One region of the Variovorax monticola genome, then DNA from elsewhere that is predicted to be linked to it. Evidence: riboswitches for the same ligand, from Rfam matches in the RefSeq annotation. Region 1 holds a riboswitch; each other region holds the start of a gene.
The links. A riboswitch is a leader RNA that binds a small molecule or an ion and turns the genes downstream of it on or off. The one in region 1 is predicted to bind cobalamin.

Region 1 (5,596 bases):
CGAACTTCATCTCCTGCCACGGCAGGCCCAGGCGCGCGCAGGCCAGCTGCAGCGTCGACACGTTGGGCAGCACCTCGATGGCCTCCAGGCACAGTCGCGCCGCCAGGAAGGCCGCGATGCCGTGGCACAGCGGATCGCCGGTGGCCAGCACCACCACGCGCTGGCCCTCGGCCTGCGCTTCGCGAATCCATTCGGGCACCTGCGACAGCCCGCCGGCCAGGTCGCGCTGCACCGCGCCGGGTGCGATGTGCGCGGCGAACAGGGCCAGCGTGCGCGCGGCGCCGATCACCAGTTGCGCTTGCTGCAGATGCGCCAGCGCGCCGCGGCCGAGGCTCGCGTCGCCGTCGTCCAGCACGCCGAGGATGCGGCACTTGTTCGTCATGTTGTCGTTGTTCAGGAGGCCTCCGCGATCTTTCGACCATCAAAGTCGCAGACCAGCACTTTCAGTTCGAACTGGTCGGGGTAGCGCGTGCGCAGCGTCTGGATGACGCGCTGCGCCAGCGCCGTGTGAAAAGCCGTGCCGAGGCCGAGCGCGTCCATGCGCTCGCCGGCATAGCGCGCGGTCTCGTTGCCGCGAATCGCGTCGCACACGTCGCTCGGCGCGCCCAGCCCCGCCGCCAGGTCGGCCAGCAGGCCGGTGTCGACCTCGGCGCGCCCGGCGTGGGTGATGGTCTCGCCCTGCGCGATCTTGGTGAGCTTGCCGACCATGCCGCCGATCACGACCTTCTTGAGCCCGGCCTTTACAGCCGCGCCCATCGCATAGCGCAGAAAGTCGCCCATCTGCACGAAGGCCGGCTCGGGCAGCTCTGGCATCTCGGCCATCACGAACTTTTCGGTGCGCCCGCCGGTGGTGAGCACCACCACGCCGTGGCCCAGCGTGCCCGCCACCTGCACGCCCTGCACCACGCTCGCGCGGTAGGCGGCGGTGGAATAGGGCTTGACGATGCCGGTGGTGCCCAGAATGGAAATGCCGCCCAGGATGCCCAGGCGCGCATTGAGCGTTTTCTTGGCCATCTCCTCGCCCTGCGGCACCGAGATGGCCACTTCGAGGCCGACTTCGTCGAGCAGGGGCGTGCCCACCGCGCGCACGTTCGCCTCGATGTTGCGGCGCGGCACCGGGTTGATGGCCGGCCCGCCCACGGTCAGGCCGAGCCCCGGCATGGTGACGGTGCCCACGCCGGTGCCGCCCTTCAGCAGCACCTGCCCCGCCAGTTCGGGCAGCACGCGCACGTCGGCGGTGAGATGGGCCTTGTCGGTGCAGTCGGGGTCGTCGCCCGCGTCCTTGATGACCATCGCATGCGCGAGCGCGCCGTCGACGCGGCCGTCCTGCACGGCAAAGCGCACCAGGTCGCCGTTGGGCAGCAGGCACTCGACCTCTTCGGGCACCCGGCCGGTGACCAGCCCGATCACCGCCGCGCGCGCCGCCGCGGCCGAGCACGCACCGGTCGTGAAACCGGTGCGGGTGCCGCGGGGCGCGCCCTTGTCCATCATGCGGTGTGCTCGCGCGCCTCCGCCAGGCCCAGCAGCGCGTGGATCGCGGCCACCACCAGCGTGGAACCGCCCTTGCGCCCGCGAATCACGATCCAGGGCACGCCGGCCTCCAGCGCCATCAGGTCCTTCGACTCGGCCGCCGAGACGAAGCCGACCGGCATGCCGACCACCAGCGCGGGGCGCGCGCCTTCTTCGTGGATCAGCCGCACGATCTCGATCAGCGCGGTCGGTGCATTGCCGATGCCGACAATCGCGCCGTCGACCAGGCCCAGGCGGTGCGCCTTGCGCATGGCCTGCACGGCGCGCGTGGTGCCTTCGGCCTTCGCCTGCGCGATCACGTCCTCGTCGCTGATGAACTGGTGCGTGCCCATGCCGAAGTGGGCCAGGCGCGGGGCCGAGAGGCCCACGCAGATCATCTCCACGTCGGCTACCACGCGGCTCTCGCGCGAACGGACGGCGGCAATGGCGGCGTCGATCGCGTCGGGGTGGAAGTCGGTCAGGCCGTTGAAGTCGAAGTCGGCGTTCGCATGGATCATGCGGCGCACCACGGGCCACTGGTCGGCGGTGTAGGGGTGCGAGGTCACCTCGCGGTCGATCACCGCGAAGGAGTCATGCTCGATGGCGCGGCCCGCCGCGGTGAGCTGCTCGGTGACGACGTTGGCCGCCATGGAAGGCGTCGGGTTCATCGCGGTGCCGGCGCCGCGTCGTCATGCGCATGGTCATGTGCGTGGTCATGTGCGTGGTCATGTGCGTGGTCGTGTGCGTGGTCGTGATCGTGCGGATGCGCGTGCGGGTGGGGATGCGCGTGCGCAGGGTCGTCGCCATGGCTGTGGGGCACCGCATCGTCATGGTGGTGGCCGCCCAGGCCGTGTTCCACCGCGAAGTCGCGGAACTTGCAGCCGTCGCAAGGCATGAGCGCGATCGGCGCGCCGCGGCGCAGGTCGTTCACGCGTTGCTCCAGCAGCCCGAAGATCTCGGGCTCGAAGCCGAAGTACCGGGTCGAGACGAAGCGGATCGTCGGGTACTGCGCCTTCAGGTTCTCGACCTGGCGCGCGATGCGTTCGACCAGCGTGCCGTTGAACAGGTAGTACGGCAGCACCACCACCTGCTTCATGCCCTGCAGGCTCTGGCGCTGCACGGCCTTCTCCAGGCGCGGGTAGGTGATGCCGGTGAAGGCCAGGTCCACCAGCTCGTGGTCGGTTTCCTCCAGCAGCCAGCGCGCCATCTTCGCCATGTCGCCGTTGGCCTGTCGGTCCGAAGAGCCGCGGCCCAGAATGACCACGCCGGTGGTGGTGGGGTCGGGCATGTCCAGCGCCTGCATCGCGCCCTTCAGGCGCCGCCGCAAGATGGCCAGGATCGGGTCGCAGGCCGTGAGGTGCGGCGCATACAGGAACTGCACCATCGGGAACTTCAGCCGCGCGCCGTCGATGGCCTGCGGAATGTCCATCTTCACGTGGCCCGCCGCATTCAGGATGAGCGGCACCACGACCACGCGCGGCGCGCCCTCGGCCGCGCGGCGCAGCCCCTCGCTCATCGTGACTTCGGAGAACTCGATGAAGCAGACCTCGATGCGCCAGCCCGGCTGGCGCTCGCGCCACTGCGCCGCAAAGGCCTCGATCTCGTCGTTGCCGGATTTTTCGCGCGAGCCGTGGCCCACCAGAAGAACGGTTTCGGTGCTCATGGGGTGTCCTGAAGGAGGGTTTCGACGGGAACGCTCGCGCGCCGGAAGCGGTGCGTGAAGCTCGCGTCGTAGAGTTTGGATTTGGCCAGCGTGGTCCACTGCCGTGCGCCCAGCGTGGGGCTGGCGATGATCATCGACTGGCTCACGATGCGCGCCTCGCGGCACAGCGCCTGGATGGTGGCGACCGTGCCGCGCACAATCTTCTCTTCGCCCGGCCAGCTCGCCTTGTGCACCACCACCACGGGTGCGTCGGGCGACCAGCCGGCGGCCGCCAGCGCGGCCGTGACCTTGCCCATGAGCGTGATGCTCAGGAAGATGCACAGCGTGCTGTGGTGCGCGGCCAGCGCCTCCAGCGATTCGCCTTCGGGCATCGGTGTGCGGCCTTCCACGCGCGTGAAGATCACGGTCTGCGTGACCTCGGGCAGCGTGAGGCTTTCCACCGCCGCCGCCGCCGAGGCCATGGCCGAAGACACGCCCGGCACCACGCCGATCGGCACGCCCGCCGCATCCAGCGGCTGCACCAGCTCGATGAGCGCGCCGTACAGACCCGGGTCGCCGGTCTGCAGGCGTACCACGGTGGCGCAGCGCGCGGCCTGCGCAATGAGCCAGGCGGACATCTGCTCGAGCGTCATGTCCTTGCTGTCGGCAATGGCGCAGCCGGGCGGCGCCCAGCGCGTGGCGGCTTCGCTCACGAGCGAGCCCGCGAACAGGATGGCCCCGGCGCGTTCGACCAGGCCGCGGCCCTTGACGGTGATGAGTTCGGGGTCGCCCGGACCCGCGCCGACGAACCACACGGTTCCCGGCGTGCACGCTGCCTGCGCAGTGCTGCTTGGAGCGATGGCTCGCTCGTTCATGATGGTTCCTCCGCGCCCGCCGCGCGACAGATGGTCGGTAAGACCCGGCGGGAGGGAGAAATCGGGAGGCTTGCGTGAATGCGCTGCGACGGATGCGAGGATGCATCGAGCCGAACGCCATGCGTCGCCCGCCGATCCTCGCCCACCGCAAGGTCATGCGCTGGTCGTCAGGCCGGTCTCCGGGCTTGCGAGCGGAGGGCCATCGGCTCTCCTGCAAAAACCACCTTCCCGTGCCGTTCGTGACACAGTGGCGTGGGACCGGATCCCGGGGTTTTGCTTTTGACTCGCTTACCGTTGCGGGGGCAGCGTCGGCATGGCGCGGTGTTCATCACCGCTGCGCACCGACTTCCCGTTTCACCCTGGCCACCCCGCCGTTTCCACGGGGCGCCAGGACACCTGACAACGCCTGAAAAGTGTATCAGCTGACTTGCCGCCGAGCCCACGAAAGGTGGGCGCAGCTGCCGTTCGCGCAACTCGGCGACCCTCAGCCGTGGCGCCAGGAGCCTTCAATGTTTCTTGGCAGGAACCGATTCGTTGCATCCTGGCCTGTCGATTTCCTTGGGGGAAATGTCTAAAGTCGGTCCAACGCTTTCAAGGAGCATCGACTTGACCCACGACAACACGAACACATCGCGACTGCCCACGTACTTCATTTCGCACGGCGGCGGCCCCTGGCCCTGGATGAAGAAGGAAATGGGCGCCACCTACGACCAGCTCGCCGCCTCGCTGGCAGACATGCCGCGCCAGATCGGCCGCACGCCCGCCGCCATCCTGATGGTGTCGGCGCACTGGGAGGCGCCCGTCTTCGCGGTGCAGGGCAACCCCCGGCCGCCCATGATCTACGACTACGGCGGCTTCCCCGCGCACACCTACGACGTGCGTTACGACGCGCCCGGCTCGCCCGAACTCGCGCAGCGCGTGCAGTCGCTCATTGCCGCGGCCGGCCTGCCGGTGCAGATCGACCCCGAGCGCGGCTACGACCACGGCATGTTCTCGCCGATGGCCGCCATCTACCCGAAGGCCGACGTGCCGGTGGTGCAGCTGTCGCTGCGCCGCGGGCTCGACCCGGCGGAGCATCTGGCGCTGGGCCGCGCCATTGCGCCGCTGCGCGATGAAAACGTGTTGATCGTCGGCAGTGGCCTGAGCTATCACAACCTGCGCAACTTCGGCCCGCAGGCGCACGGCGTGTCGAAGGCCTTCGACGACTGGCTCGACGCCGCGGTGGTCAAGGGTTCGAGCACCGGGCGCAGCGCGCAGTTGCTCGACTGGGCCGCGGCGCCGTCCGCACGCGTGGCGCATCCGCGCGAAGAGCACCTGATCCCGCTGATGGTGGCCGTCGGCGCGGCCGAGGCCGAGGCCGGCGAGCGCGTCTACCACGAGGACGCCTTCATGGGCGGGCTGGTCGTCTCCAGCTTCCGCTTCGGCGCGGCAGCCGCGTAGGAACGCGAAGAAGGCGCGGCCCGTTCAGTCCCCGAAAAGGTTGCGCTGGATCTGGTCCAGGTGCTGGACCAGCACGCGCTGCGCTCCGGCTTCGTCGCGATCGCGCAGCGCCTCGACCAGCGCACGGTGC
Region 2 (5,596 bases), on a different contig from region 1:
CCAGGCCGGCCGGTAGTGAATCAGCCAGGGAAAGTCCAGGCTGTGCGCGGCGTTGAAGAGCCAGCGGCGAAGCCGTGAATCGGCGTCGTTGCTGCCTGCGACCTGGCCGCCGGCGGGAGCTATGTAGATCCAGCTGCGCGCCGGGTCGTCGAACTGCAGCCGCCACACGGGCAGCACGCGCTCGCGGTGGTGGCCGTACCAGTGGAAGTCTTCGCGGGTCTGGAGCTCGGCCTGCGCCACGGCGGCGCCGGGCCGCAGTCGGGCGGCGGCGCGCACGATGTCGTCCTTGCCGATCGATGCCGGGGCGCCCGTGCCCGCGTCGACCACGCGCACACGCGCCTTGGCGTCGCGCAACTGAAGCAGCGGCCGGCCGTCGAACCACAGCAGCACGGCCTCGCGCGGGGCAGCCTCGCCCTCGCCCGCCGGCAACAAGGCCGGTGGCCAAGGGAACGGCACCGTACCGGCCCCGGTGTAGCGCGCCAAGGCAGCGGCGTCGAGCGGCCCGCGCTGGAACCAGCCGTTGGGGTTCATCGAGAGCCAACCGCTGACGATCCAGGTCAGCACGAAGAAGCCGCCGATCAGCCCGGCGATGTGGTGCCACGCCATCCAGCCCGAATAAGGCGTGACCGCCCCGTTGCGGAACCGGCGCCGCACGCGCACCCGCAGGATGCCGATGACCATGCCCGTCACGGCCGAGACGATGCACGCCGCCGACAGCCACACCACCACGTCGTGCCACAGCGGCGGATCGGCCCGCAATGGGGTGAAGTAGATCCAGTGCGGCACCGAGCCCAGCCAGTTCCAGAAACGCTCCGGGCGCGTGGTGTCGCGCACCACCTCGCCGTTGCGCTGCGACACGTACAGCTCGGTGCCGGCCGCGTCGCCGACCTCGATGCGGTGCAGCGGGCGCAGCGGGTTCAGGCCCTGCGGCACGGTCCACTGGTCGCGCTCCAGCGTCTCGGCCCAGCGCGCGCCGGCGTGGCCCGAGAAGGCGCGCGCGATGGCCTCGGCCTGCGCGGCGTCGACCGGGCCGGGCACGCGGCCATCGCGCGCGGACACCGTGTGCCGGCCGCCGCGCGCATCGACGATGCGCCAGACCGGCCCGGCGTCGCTGCCGCCCTGCATTTCAAGCCCCATGCGCCGCGGGGGCTGCATGCGCACGTCCTGGGGCAGCACCTGCAGCGCGGCCACGGGCGAGACCTGCGCCTGCTCGAAGCGCAGCGGCGCGAGCCCCGCCAGCCGCTCCTCGTCCGTGAGGTTGGGGTACCCCACGTACATCATCACCACGCCCGAGACGAACCACATGACGAACAGCAGGCAGCCGCCGATGCCCAGCCACCGGTGCGTCCAGTAGAGCCCGTGCCGGATGCGCGGCCAGGCGCGGCGCCATGCGGAGGTCATGACGGAATTCATGCAGAACCTCAGAAGTCGACCAGCGCCGACAGCTCGAACGAGCGCGGCCGGCCCAGCAACCACTGGTTGCCGCCGTTCGAGAACGACACCGGGTACTTGCGGTCCGCCAGGTTGTAGGCGCGCAGCGCCAGCTTGAGCGTCGGGTTCGCCTGCCAGCTCACCGAGGCGTCGGCCACGGTGTAAGAGCCGATCTTGCGTGTGTTGGCCGCATCGACCTGGCGCGCGCCGACGTAGCGCACGCCGAGAGCGGCCTCCCACTGCGGCTGGAAGCGCCAGCTGAGCCACAGGTTGGCGGCCTCTTCGGGCACGCCGTTGGGCGTGTTGCCCGCGCGCGAGACCAGCCCGCCGTTCACGACCTCGTTGAAGTCCTCGTAGCGCGCGCGCAGCTTGGCCACGTTGGCTTCGAGCCGCAGCGTGGACGTGAGCGCCAGGTCGAGCGTGGCCTCGATGCCTTCTGACGACTGCTTGCCGATCTGCTGTGTCTTTGTCGGGTCGTTCGCGTCGCGCGAGAGCAGCTTGTTCTTCTCGATGCGGTAGGCCGCCACGGTCCAGGCGCCGCGGGCGTCGGCCAGCTGGCGCTTGTAGCCGACCTCCACCTGCTTGCCGGTGCTCAGCTCGAAGGGCACCTGCGTGGCCGAGGTGCTGATGAGCGAGGTCAGCGGGTCGGCCGCGCGCGCCACCTGCGCGTAGAACGACTGCGACGCGTCGGGCGCGTACACCACGCCGAGGCGGCCGGTGGCGTACTCGAAGGTCTTGCCCAGGTTGTTGGCGGCGTTCTGCAGGTCGGTGCGCGCCACCTTGGCATGGTCCCAGCGCAGGCTGCCCACCACCGACCACTGTTCGTTGAAGGCCAGCTTGTCTTCGGTGAAGAAGGCGTAGGTGTCGGTCTTGGTCTTGTAGCGCGGCGTGTAGGCCACGGGCGAGGCGTAGGTGCCGGGGTTGAAGGCGAAGGGGTCGACCACCGAGCGGCCGCCGTAGGGCGAGTCGTTGGTGTGCTGGAAGTCGATGCGGTTCACGTCGAAGCCCACCAGCACCTGGTTGGCCAGCCCGAACACGCTGTGCTTGAGGGTGGCGTCGGTGCGGTTGCCGATCTGCTCCTGGTCGTGGCCGATCTCCAGGTAGTCGCCGCGCGTCACGCGGCGCGTGGTGGCGTTGAAGGTGTAGGTCTCGCTGTTGCGCCAGTGGCGCTTGCTCTCCAGGCGGTAGAGCTGGTTGCGCACCGTCACGGCGTCGTTCGGCGTCCACTGGGCGTCGAGCCGGGTCCATTTGTCGCGGTACTTGATTTCGGCGTCGTCCAGGTTGTAGTTCTGGCGCAGCGTCTGGCTGTTCAGGCGCCCGTCGATCAGCGGCACGCCGTAGTAGCGCTGCGGCGACTGGCGGCCCTCGTCGTGCGAGAGCGTGAACTGCAGCTGCGGCGACACGTCCAGCCGCACGGCCGCGCCCACGGCCAGGCTCTCGGCCTCGCCGCGCTGCATGAAGCCGTCGGTGGTGCGGTGGCTGATGTCGAAGCGGTACGACAGTTTGTCGTTGATCGCCCCGCCGCTGCCGAAGGCCACCTGGCGGGTGGCGTCGGAGCCCACCGTGACCAGCGCCTCGTTCTGGATCGGGCCGCGCGTGGGCTTCCTGGGCACCACGTTGATGGCGCCGCCGATGGCGCCTTCGCCGTACATCACCGAGGCCGCGCCGCGCAGCACCTCGATGCGCTCGACCGACCAGGTGTCGAACGGAAACGTGACTGTGCCGGCGCCCGCATACAGGCGCGTGCCGTCGAACAGCTGCATCACCGAGCCGTGGCCGGTGAAGCCGCGCGCCGCCATCGCGGTGCCGCCGTTGCCGGGGCCGGGGGAACCGGTGATGCCGGTGGCGCGGGTGGCCGCGTCGACCACCGATACGTCGCCGCGCGCGCGGATGGTGTCGCCCGTCAGCACCTCGATGCTGGCCGGCGTTTCCAGCGGAGTGAGGCCGAGCCGGCTGCCGGTGGACGTGGGCTCGTCGATGGCCAGCGGGGCGTGGCGGTCGGCCTCGATGCGTACCGGGTTCAGGCTCTGGCTCTGGCCGGCCGTTTCGCCCGACTGGGCAAAGGCCGCGCAGGGCCCGAAGGCCAGGCCCAGCCCGATGGAAAGGCCTGAAAGGCGCCTGCGATAAAGCGGCGCGCGCGCGTGAATGCCCGGGTGCCTTCGCGCCCGTGTTGCTCGACTCATGTGACTTCTCCTCCGGCCTGCGTCCCCGCAGGCTTCCGACCGATGAAGGACGCGAGGGGAGAGGCGACGGGGCTGCCACGGTGCGCGCGAGCGCGAAGCGGCAGGCCCGGACACGCACTCCCGCTGCGTCCGAAGGCGGTTGCGAAGGCCGGTATCCGGGCTCGCGGAGCGCCGACGCGTGCTGAATGGAGCACACGACGACCGAAACCCTCGCCTTCCCACGCCGAAGCGCAGTGACTGCCGAGCCTTCAAGAAAGAGGCTCGCGCGTGAGGGTTTCCAGATCCGCTGACCGTTGCGGGGGCAGCGCAGGCTTTGACGCGTCTTCAACGACGCGGCGCACCTGCTTCCCGTTTAACCCTGGGCCATGCGACATGAACCCGGGGCACCTTCGAACCGTGGTGGGGTGCAATTATCAAAAGTTAACGCACCCAACCGGCGGAATTATAGGGAGCCGAGCGTGCTGTCGGGTCCGAACAGCCGCCGCATCGCGGCCACGCCCGCCACCAGGGCGCTCGAATAGCTGCCGTACGGCTCCGAAGCGGCTTCGAGGGGCGTGTAGACATGGGCCCGCTCGGGAGCACCGGGCAGTGCGTCCGCTGCTTCCATCAGCACCCAGTGGTATTCGCCCGGTTCCAGTTCGTGGACGGTGAGCGCGATGTTTCTGGGCGAGGGCATGGCGGTGTGAAGGTAGAAAAAAGGTGCTGACTGTTGAATGCCTGGGGCGCTTGCACCGTTGACAGCTCCCGGGCTTCTCCTACAGAGCACGCCCGTGACGCGACCTAATGTTTTTGCTCGAGGACCCAAGGCGGGTCCTTGTTCTCGAAAACCATACGCAGGAGGCAGCATGAAATCATTCAGCCTGGACCCGAGCATGCGGGCGACCCTTGGCGGCGCGTTCTATCCGACGGGCTACTCGATGGTGATGTTCGCGAAGCTGGAAGACGCGAGCCGCGTCGGCCAGCAGCTCGTGGACAACGGCATGAGCAGCGACGACATCTTCCTGCTTCCGCCGCAAGCCGTGCTGTCGCAGATCACGCCGACCGTCGAGCTTGCCGACGACCCGCTGCCCTCGGCCGGCACCGAAGGCGCCACCGTGCGGGCCTACACCAAGCTCGCGAAGGAAGGCCACGCGGCCTTGCTGGTCAAGACCGACGACCGTGAAACCGCCGACAAGCTGATGGAGGCGGTGCGCACCGTGCCTTACGCCATGGCACAGCGCTACCGCGCCCTGGTCATCGAAGACCTCTGACATCGGCGCGTCGGCAGGCGAGTGCGTCAAGCCGGCACGGCCATCGACACGGCGCGCTGAACCACGTCGCGGGCCATGGCCTGGGCCAGTTCGTGTTCGCCGAGGAAAACGGTGGCCGAGGTTTCCTGCGTGAGCAGACGCGCCTCCTGCTCGTTGTGGCTGCGGATCACGGTCTGGATGGTGGGGTTGAGCGTGCGCGCGGTTTCCATCATCTGGCGCACGTTCATGGCGTCGGGCGTGGCGACCACCAGCACGCGGGCGCGCGCAATGTGCGCCTGGATCAGCACCGCCGGGTCGGCCGCATCGCCCCACACGGCAGGGGTGCCGGCCTCGCGCAGCTTTTCGACCAGCTCTCGGTTCTGCTCAGCCACCACGTAGGGAATGTCGTGCGCGTCGAGTTCCTGCGCAATGCGCCGCCCCACCCGGCCGTAGCCCACCAGCACCACCTGCCGTGACAGGTATTTGGCCTCGGTGGTCACGGGCAGCTCGGCCAGCGGGTCGTCGCGCGACGCCAGGCCGCGGGCGAACGACGAATGGGCGTGCAGCCATTTCTGCAGGGGCACGATCAGGCTGAACCACAGCGGATTGGTGGCAATCGAAATGAGCGCACCCGCCAGCACCAGGCTCTGCCCTTCCACAGGCAGCAGCCCCAGCGACACGCCCAGACCGGCCAGGATGAAGGAGAACTCGCCGATCTGCGCCAGGCTGGCACTGACCGTGAGCGCCGTGCCC
Region 3 (5,596 bases), on a different contig from region 1:
CGAGCGCGGCGGCGACGGTGGTCTTGCCTTGGCCGGAGGCAGGCGCGGCGACCAGCACCGCGGCGCAGGTGGCGCGCGAGGCCGCCGCGGCACCTGGGCTGCCGGTGGGCAGGGGTGAGGGGTTTACTGAGGCGTCCACTTGAGGCCGACGTACGCGGTGCGGCCTGCATTGGCATACAGCCGCGCGAACTGGTAGTCCTTGTTGCCCACATTGTCGACGCGCGCCACCAGGTTCAGGTCGCGCGTGATTTGGGTGCTGGCCGACAGGTTCAGCACGGTGTAGCCGCCGAGCCTGACGGTGTTGGCCGCGTCGTCGTAGCGCTTGCTCGAGGTCTGCACCTCGGCGCCCAGTGTCCAGCCGGCCACGCGCCAGTCGGCGCCCAGCACGGCGTGGCGCTGCGCACGGCGAGCCAGCAGGTGGTCGGTGGCCAGGTCGCGCGGGTCCTGGTAGTCGAGCGAGGCGCGCAGGGTCACGTCGCCCAAACGCTGGCTGCCCGACAGCGTCACGCCCTGGTAGCGCGCGCGCGCGGTGCTGGAGTAGCAACCGAACGACGAGGCGCAGCCCTTGGCGGTGCCGTCGAACACGATCAGGTTCTGCACCCGGTTGTTGTAGACCACGATGCCCGCCTGGGTGCCGCCTTCGGTGTACTGCAGGCCCAGCTCGACGTTGCGGCTCGACTCGGGCTTGAGCGTGGCCAGGCCGTACTCGCTGAAGCGCTGGTAGAGCGTGGGCACGCGGAACGCAGTGCCGGCCGAGGCGGTGAAACGCAGCGCCGGGGTGATGGCGTAGCCGTAGGCCGCGCTGCCGGTGGTCTTGCCGCCGAACTCGCTGTCCCTGTCGTGGCGCACGTGCAGCTGCAGCGAATGCGGGCCTTGCACGAAGCCGTAGCCCAGCGAAACGGCGTCCTGCGCACGGTCGCGCGACAGCAGCTTCGACGAGGTGGTGGGCGCGTTTTCGAGCGCGTCTTCGCGGCGCTCGAAGGTGGCGCTCAGCAGGTGCGGGCCGAAGCGGAACTCGTTCTGGAACAGGTAGCCGCGCAGCTTGGTTTCGGTGCGGTAGAACGACGGCTGCGTCTTGTAGACGGTTTGCGAGTCGGTCACCTGCACGCGGGTGCTGTAGATGTCGTTCCACTTGGCCGACCAGGTCAGCCCGGCGGTGCGCAGCGTGTTGTTCGCCTGGTCGTTGGCGAAGGTGATGGGCAGGCGGCTGCGGTACGACACGGTGGCGTCGTAGCCGGCCGTGATGTCGCTGGTGAGCAGCGTGGCGTCCAGGCGCTGGTCGGGCGTGATCTGCAAACCCAGCTTCACGTTGCCCGAGGTGCTGCGGTAGCCGTCGCGGTCGGGGCTGGTGAAGCCGTCCTTGCTGGGCGTGCGCTTGTCGACGGGCTGCACGTTGAAGCCCTTGCTTTCTTCATGCGCCACGCCGAACGCGTAGTCGAGCAGCCCCGACTTGCCGCTCACGCCGCCTTCTATCTTGCGCAGCCCGTTGCTGCCGAAGCCGATGCCCGCGTAGGGCCGCACGCCCTCTTCGCCGCGCCGCGTGAACAGCTGGATCACGCCGCCCACGGCGTCCGAGCCGTAGACGGCTGCGGCCGGGCCGCGCAGCACTTCGATGCGGTCGATCTGCGACAGCGGAATGCCTTCCCAGCCGGCGCCGCCGGTGGACTGCGAGTCGATGCGCACGCCGTCCAGGTACACGGCCGTGAAGCGCGTTTCCGCGCCGCGGATGAACAGGCTGGTGGTGTTGCCCACGCCGCCGTTGCGCGAGATCTCGATGCCCGGCAGGCGCGCCAGCACGTCGGCCACGCCGGTCGCGCCGCTGCGCTCGATGGCCTGGCGGTCGACGATGGACACATCGCCCACCAGATCAGACAGCGCCTGCGGCGTGCGGTTGGCCGTGACCACCGTTTCGGCCAGGGCCGGGGCTTCCTGGGCATGGGCGAGGCCACCGAAGGCGGAAGCCAGCGCCATGCCCAGAGGCAGTTGCAGGCAGGCGAAACGCAGGCGGCGCACAGGCGCGCGGCCGCTGGAAAAGCAAACGTGGGAAATCATTGAATGGACCGAACGAAACGTCTATACCCCTTGCCGGCCTCCCCGCCGGCGCCATGGGCGCCATGGCTGCCCATGCGTGGATGTTCATGCATGCGGCAGCCGCCTCGTTGGCCGGTATCCGGGCTGGCAGAACGACCCCTGCCGCCTTCCCAGGCACCTGTTTCAGGGCGCCCAGTGGCTTGAATGGAAAGGGGTTGGCGCCTTGCGGCGCCGTCTGCTTGACCGTTGCGGGGGCAGCGCAGGCGGCTTGGGCCTTGTTCCGACCTGCGTGAGGTCGGTGGGGCTTCCACTCCTGCTTCCCGTTGAACCGCGGCATGTGAACCAGGCCGCAAGCACCAACGGGCCGCATTTTAGGCCCTGACGATTCTTCTCTAAGTCGAAAGTTGCGGGCCGCCGCTAACATCGGTTGCCATATGCGGCCCGCCTCGGTATTCCTGAATCTTCGTTCGGCGCTGCAGCGTCTGTTTGGTGTTTCCGGCTGGCAATCGATGCTGCTGTGGTCGATCGTGGCGGGGCTGCTCGGCACGCTGGCGACCGAACTCTTCCGCGCGGCGCTCTATCACTTCGAACACCTGGTGCTCGGCCCCGGCAACGGGCTGGTGGCCATGGCCAAAGGCCTGCCGTGGTGGGCGCGCATCGCCTGCCCCACGCTCGGCGGGCTGGTGGCGGGGTTGCTGCTCGTCGCGGCAAAACGAATCGCGGCGCAGAGCGCCACGTCCGACTACATGGAAGCCATCGTGCTGGGCGACGGGCGCATTCCGGTGGCGCAGACGCTGGTGCGCAGCGCGTCGTCGCTGGTCAGCATCGGCAGCGGCGGCTCCATCGGGCGCGAAGGCTCGATGGTGCAGCTCGCGGCGCTGGCGGCGTCGCTGCTGGGCCGGGTGTTCCGCTTTCCGGTCGAGCGGCTGCGGCTGCTGGTGGCCTGCGGCGCGGCGGCGGGCCTGACCGCCGCCTACAACGCGCCCATCGCGGGCGCCTTCTTCGTCGCCGAAATCGTGCTGGGCTCCATCGCGATGGAAAGCGTGGGGCCGATCATCATCGCCTCGGTGGTCGCCAACGTCGCCATGCGCGCGCTGCCCGGCTACCAGCCGCCCTACCGGATGCCGGCGTTCCCGGAGATCCACGGCACCGAGGTCGCGCTGTTCTGCGTGCTCGGCGTGCTGCTGGGCTTTGCGGCGGTCGGCTTCCTGCGCGCGCTGCAGGGCAGCCGGGCGCTGTTCTCTCGGCTGCCGCTGGCGCTGCCGTGGCGGCTGGCGCTGGGCGGCTTGGCGATGGGCGCGATTTCGGTGCCCGTGCCCGAGGTGTGGGGCAACGGCTACAGCGTGGTCAACGCGGTGCTGCACACGCCGTGGCCGTGGACTTTCATCGCGCTGGTGCTGCTCGCCAAGACAGCCGCGACGCTGGCCACCGCCGGCTCGGGCGCGGTGGGCGGCGTGTTCACGCCGGCGCTGTTCTTCGGCTGCATGGTCGGTGCGCTGTTCGGCCAGGGGGTGCAGGCGCTGTGGCCGGCGGCCACGTCGGCGCCGTTCGCCTACGCCATCGTCGGCATGGGCGCGTTCCTGGCGGGTGCCACGCAGGCGCCGCTGATGGCCATTTTGATGATCTTCGAGATGACGCTGAGCTACCAGGTCATGCTGCCGCTGATGGCGGCCAGCGTCATCGCGTACTTCGTGGCGCGCTCGGCCAATGCCGGCTCGATGTACGAGATCACGCTGCGGCGCAACGAACAGCGCGACACGCAGTTGCGCCTGCGCGGGCTGCACATGCGCGACCTGGTGCAGCCGGCGGAAACGGTGGTCGGCCCGCAGGCCGACCGCGAGGCCATGAGCAAGATCTTCTTGCAGCATCCGGTGAAGTACCTGTACGTCGTCGATGCGGACAACCGCTACCTCGGCGTGGTGCCGTTGTCGGCGCTGGGCACCGCACCCACCGAGACGACCGCGGGTGCGCTGCTGTCGCAAGCCATCCGGCCGATCACCGCCGACACAGGCCTGGGCGAAGCGCTTCAGCGCTTCCTGGACCACCTGGGTGAACGGCTGCCGGTGATCGAGAGCACGGACAACCCCGTGCTGCTCGGCGTGGCCGCCAAGAGCGCACTGCTGGCCACCTATGTGCGCCTGAGCGAGCCGTGAAAGGTTTGATCGGGGGCCTGCGAAGCCGCAGAATCCTGCCCACGCCGGGCACCGCGCCCAGCCTCGGCAGGACCGTTTTCCCGGGAAACTACAATCGCCAACCATGCCCGCTTCCAGCCCCATCGACCAGATCGCCGAGCGCGTCGAACGCCTGCTTGTGCGTCACGAAGAAGTGCAGCGCACCAATGCGCTGCTGCAGGAACAGGTCGATGCGCTCACACGCGAACGCGACGCCCTGAAGTCGCGGCTGGCCGCGGCCCGCACACGACTCGACGCCCTGCTGGAGCGGTTGCCGGCTGAACCACCTTCCCAAGACTCCCCCGCATGAAGCAGATTGAAGTACAGATCATGGGCCAGAGCTATCTGCTCGGCTGTCCCGACGGCGGCGAGGCGCAGTTGCGCGACGCCGTCGAACGCGTGGACGCGGCCATGTGCAAGATCCGCGATGCAGGCAAAGTCAAGGCACGCGACCGCATCGCGGTGCTGGCCTCGCTGAACCTGGCGTTCGACCTGGCCGCGCAACAGCAACCCGCCGCTCCCGCCGCCGCGACGACCGACGACGCAACGGCCACCGGCGAAGCCGGCCCCAAGGCCGCGCAGCTCATTCAAAGACTCGATCAGGCCCTGGCCGGCGATGGACATTTGCTCTGAATGAGCGCGGCGGGCGCAGAGGCGGCGTAAAATCCGCCTTGTCTGCAGACGTGTCGGGCTTAATATTTCCTTGTTCCAATGCTCTCCGGAGCCGGGCTTGGTACATCGCTTGACGGGTGTGATCATCTCGCGTCAGATGAACCCGAAGTCTTGCTGCCCTCGCCCACCTGAACCCTGGTTCAGGATGCGGGTCCGGCACACCATCTGCAGACACCTTTTCCCGCCACGGCCCCCTGCACCAGTTGCACGGGGCCGTTGCTTTTTGCCGCAGTACCTTCCTTCCTGACTTGCCCGTGAACCTCGCCGCACTGCTCGACCCCCTGCTCATCGCCGAACTCGCCGCGCTCGGCCTGGGCACCGGTTTCCTCGCGGGCCTGCTGGGCATCGGCGGCGGCATGCTGATGGTGCCGTTCATCACGATCATCATGGGCCAGCGCAGCGTGCCGGCCGACCTGGCGGTGAAGATGGCCATCGCCACCTCGATGGCCACGATCATCTTCACCTCGGTGTCGAGCGTGCGCGCGCACCACAAGCGCGGCGCGGTGCGCTGGGACATCGTGAAGCGGCTGTCGCCCGGCATCGTCATCGGCAGCCTCGTGGGCAGCCTGGGCGTGTTCGCGCTGCTCAAGGGCACGGCGCTGGCCATCTTCTTCGCTCTGTTCGTGGGCTTCTCGGCCACGCAGATGTTCCTCGACAAGAAGCCCAAGCCGACGCGGCAGATGCCGGGCACGGGCGGCCAGCTCGCGGCCGGCGGCGTCATC

Region 2: it holds a riboswitch for cobalamin, as region 1 does, so the genes downstream of both, ACSFA5_RS21175 (TonB-dependent receptor) here and cobM (precorrin-4 C(11)-methyltransferase) in region 1, are expected to answer to the same signal.
Region 3: it holds a riboswitch for cobalamin, as region 1 does, so the genes downstream of both, ACSFA5_RS10625 (TonB-dependent receptor domain-containing protein) here and cobM (precorrin-4 C(11)-methyltransferase) in region 1, are expected to answer to the same signal.

What each region holds. Positions count from the first base shown of each region.
Region 1 covers NZ_JBPJZP010000001.1:497,376-502,971, reverse strand. Annotated here, with positions in the region: gene cbiE (precorrin-6y C5,15-methyltransferase (decarboxylating) subunit CbiE) at 1-382, opposite strand, end outside; gene ACSFA5_RS02230 (cobalt-precorrin-5B (C(1))-methyltransferase) at 394-1,491, opposite strand; gene ACSFA5_RS02225 (precorrin-8X methylmutase) at 1,488-2,177, opposite strand; gene ACSFA5_RS02220 (sirohydrochlorin chelatase) at 2,174-3,172, opposite strand; gene cobM (precorrin-4 C(11)-methyltransferase) at 3,169-4,026, opposite strand; cobalamin riboswitch at 4,180-4,441, opposite strand; gene ACSFA5_RS02210 (DODA-type extradiol aromatic ring-opening family dioxygenase) at 4,633-5,466, shown strand; gene ACSFA5_RS02205 (FadR/GntR family transcriptional regulator) at 5,491-5,596, opposite strand, start outside.
Region 2 covers NZ_JBPJZP010000006.1:36,133-41,728, reverse strand. Annotated here, with positions in the region: gene ACSFA5_RS21180 (PepSY domain-containing protein) at 1-1,413, opposite strand, end outside; gene ACSFA5_RS21175 (TonB-dependent receptor) at 1,422-3,614, opposite strand; cobalamin riboswitch at 3,744-4,019, opposite strand; gene ACSFA5_RS21170 (hypothetical protein) at 4,057-4,290, opposite strand; gene ACSFA5_RS21165 (hypothetical protein) at 4,460-4,864, shown strand; gene ACSFA5_RS21160 (cation:proton antiporter domain-containing protein) at 4,891-5,596, opposite strand, start outside.
Region 3 covers NZ_JBPJZP010000002.1:1,060,813-1,066,408, reverse strand. Annotated here, with positions in the region: gene ACSFA5_RS10630 (cobyrinic acid a,c-diamide synthase CobB) at 1-139, opposite strand, end outside; gene ACSFA5_RS10625 (TonB-dependent receptor domain-containing protein) at 124-2,052, opposite strand; cobalamin riboswitch at 2,145-2,407, opposite strand; gene ACSFA5_RS10620 (ClcB-like voltage-gated chloride channel protein) at 2,466-4,184, shown strand; gene ACSFA5_RS10615 (DUF904 domain-containing protein) at 4,288-4,512, shown strand; gene ACSFA5_RS10610 (cell division protein ZapA) at 4,509-4,835, shown strand; gene ACSFA5_RS10605 (sulfite exporter TauE/SafE family protein) at 5,129-5,596, shown strand, end outside.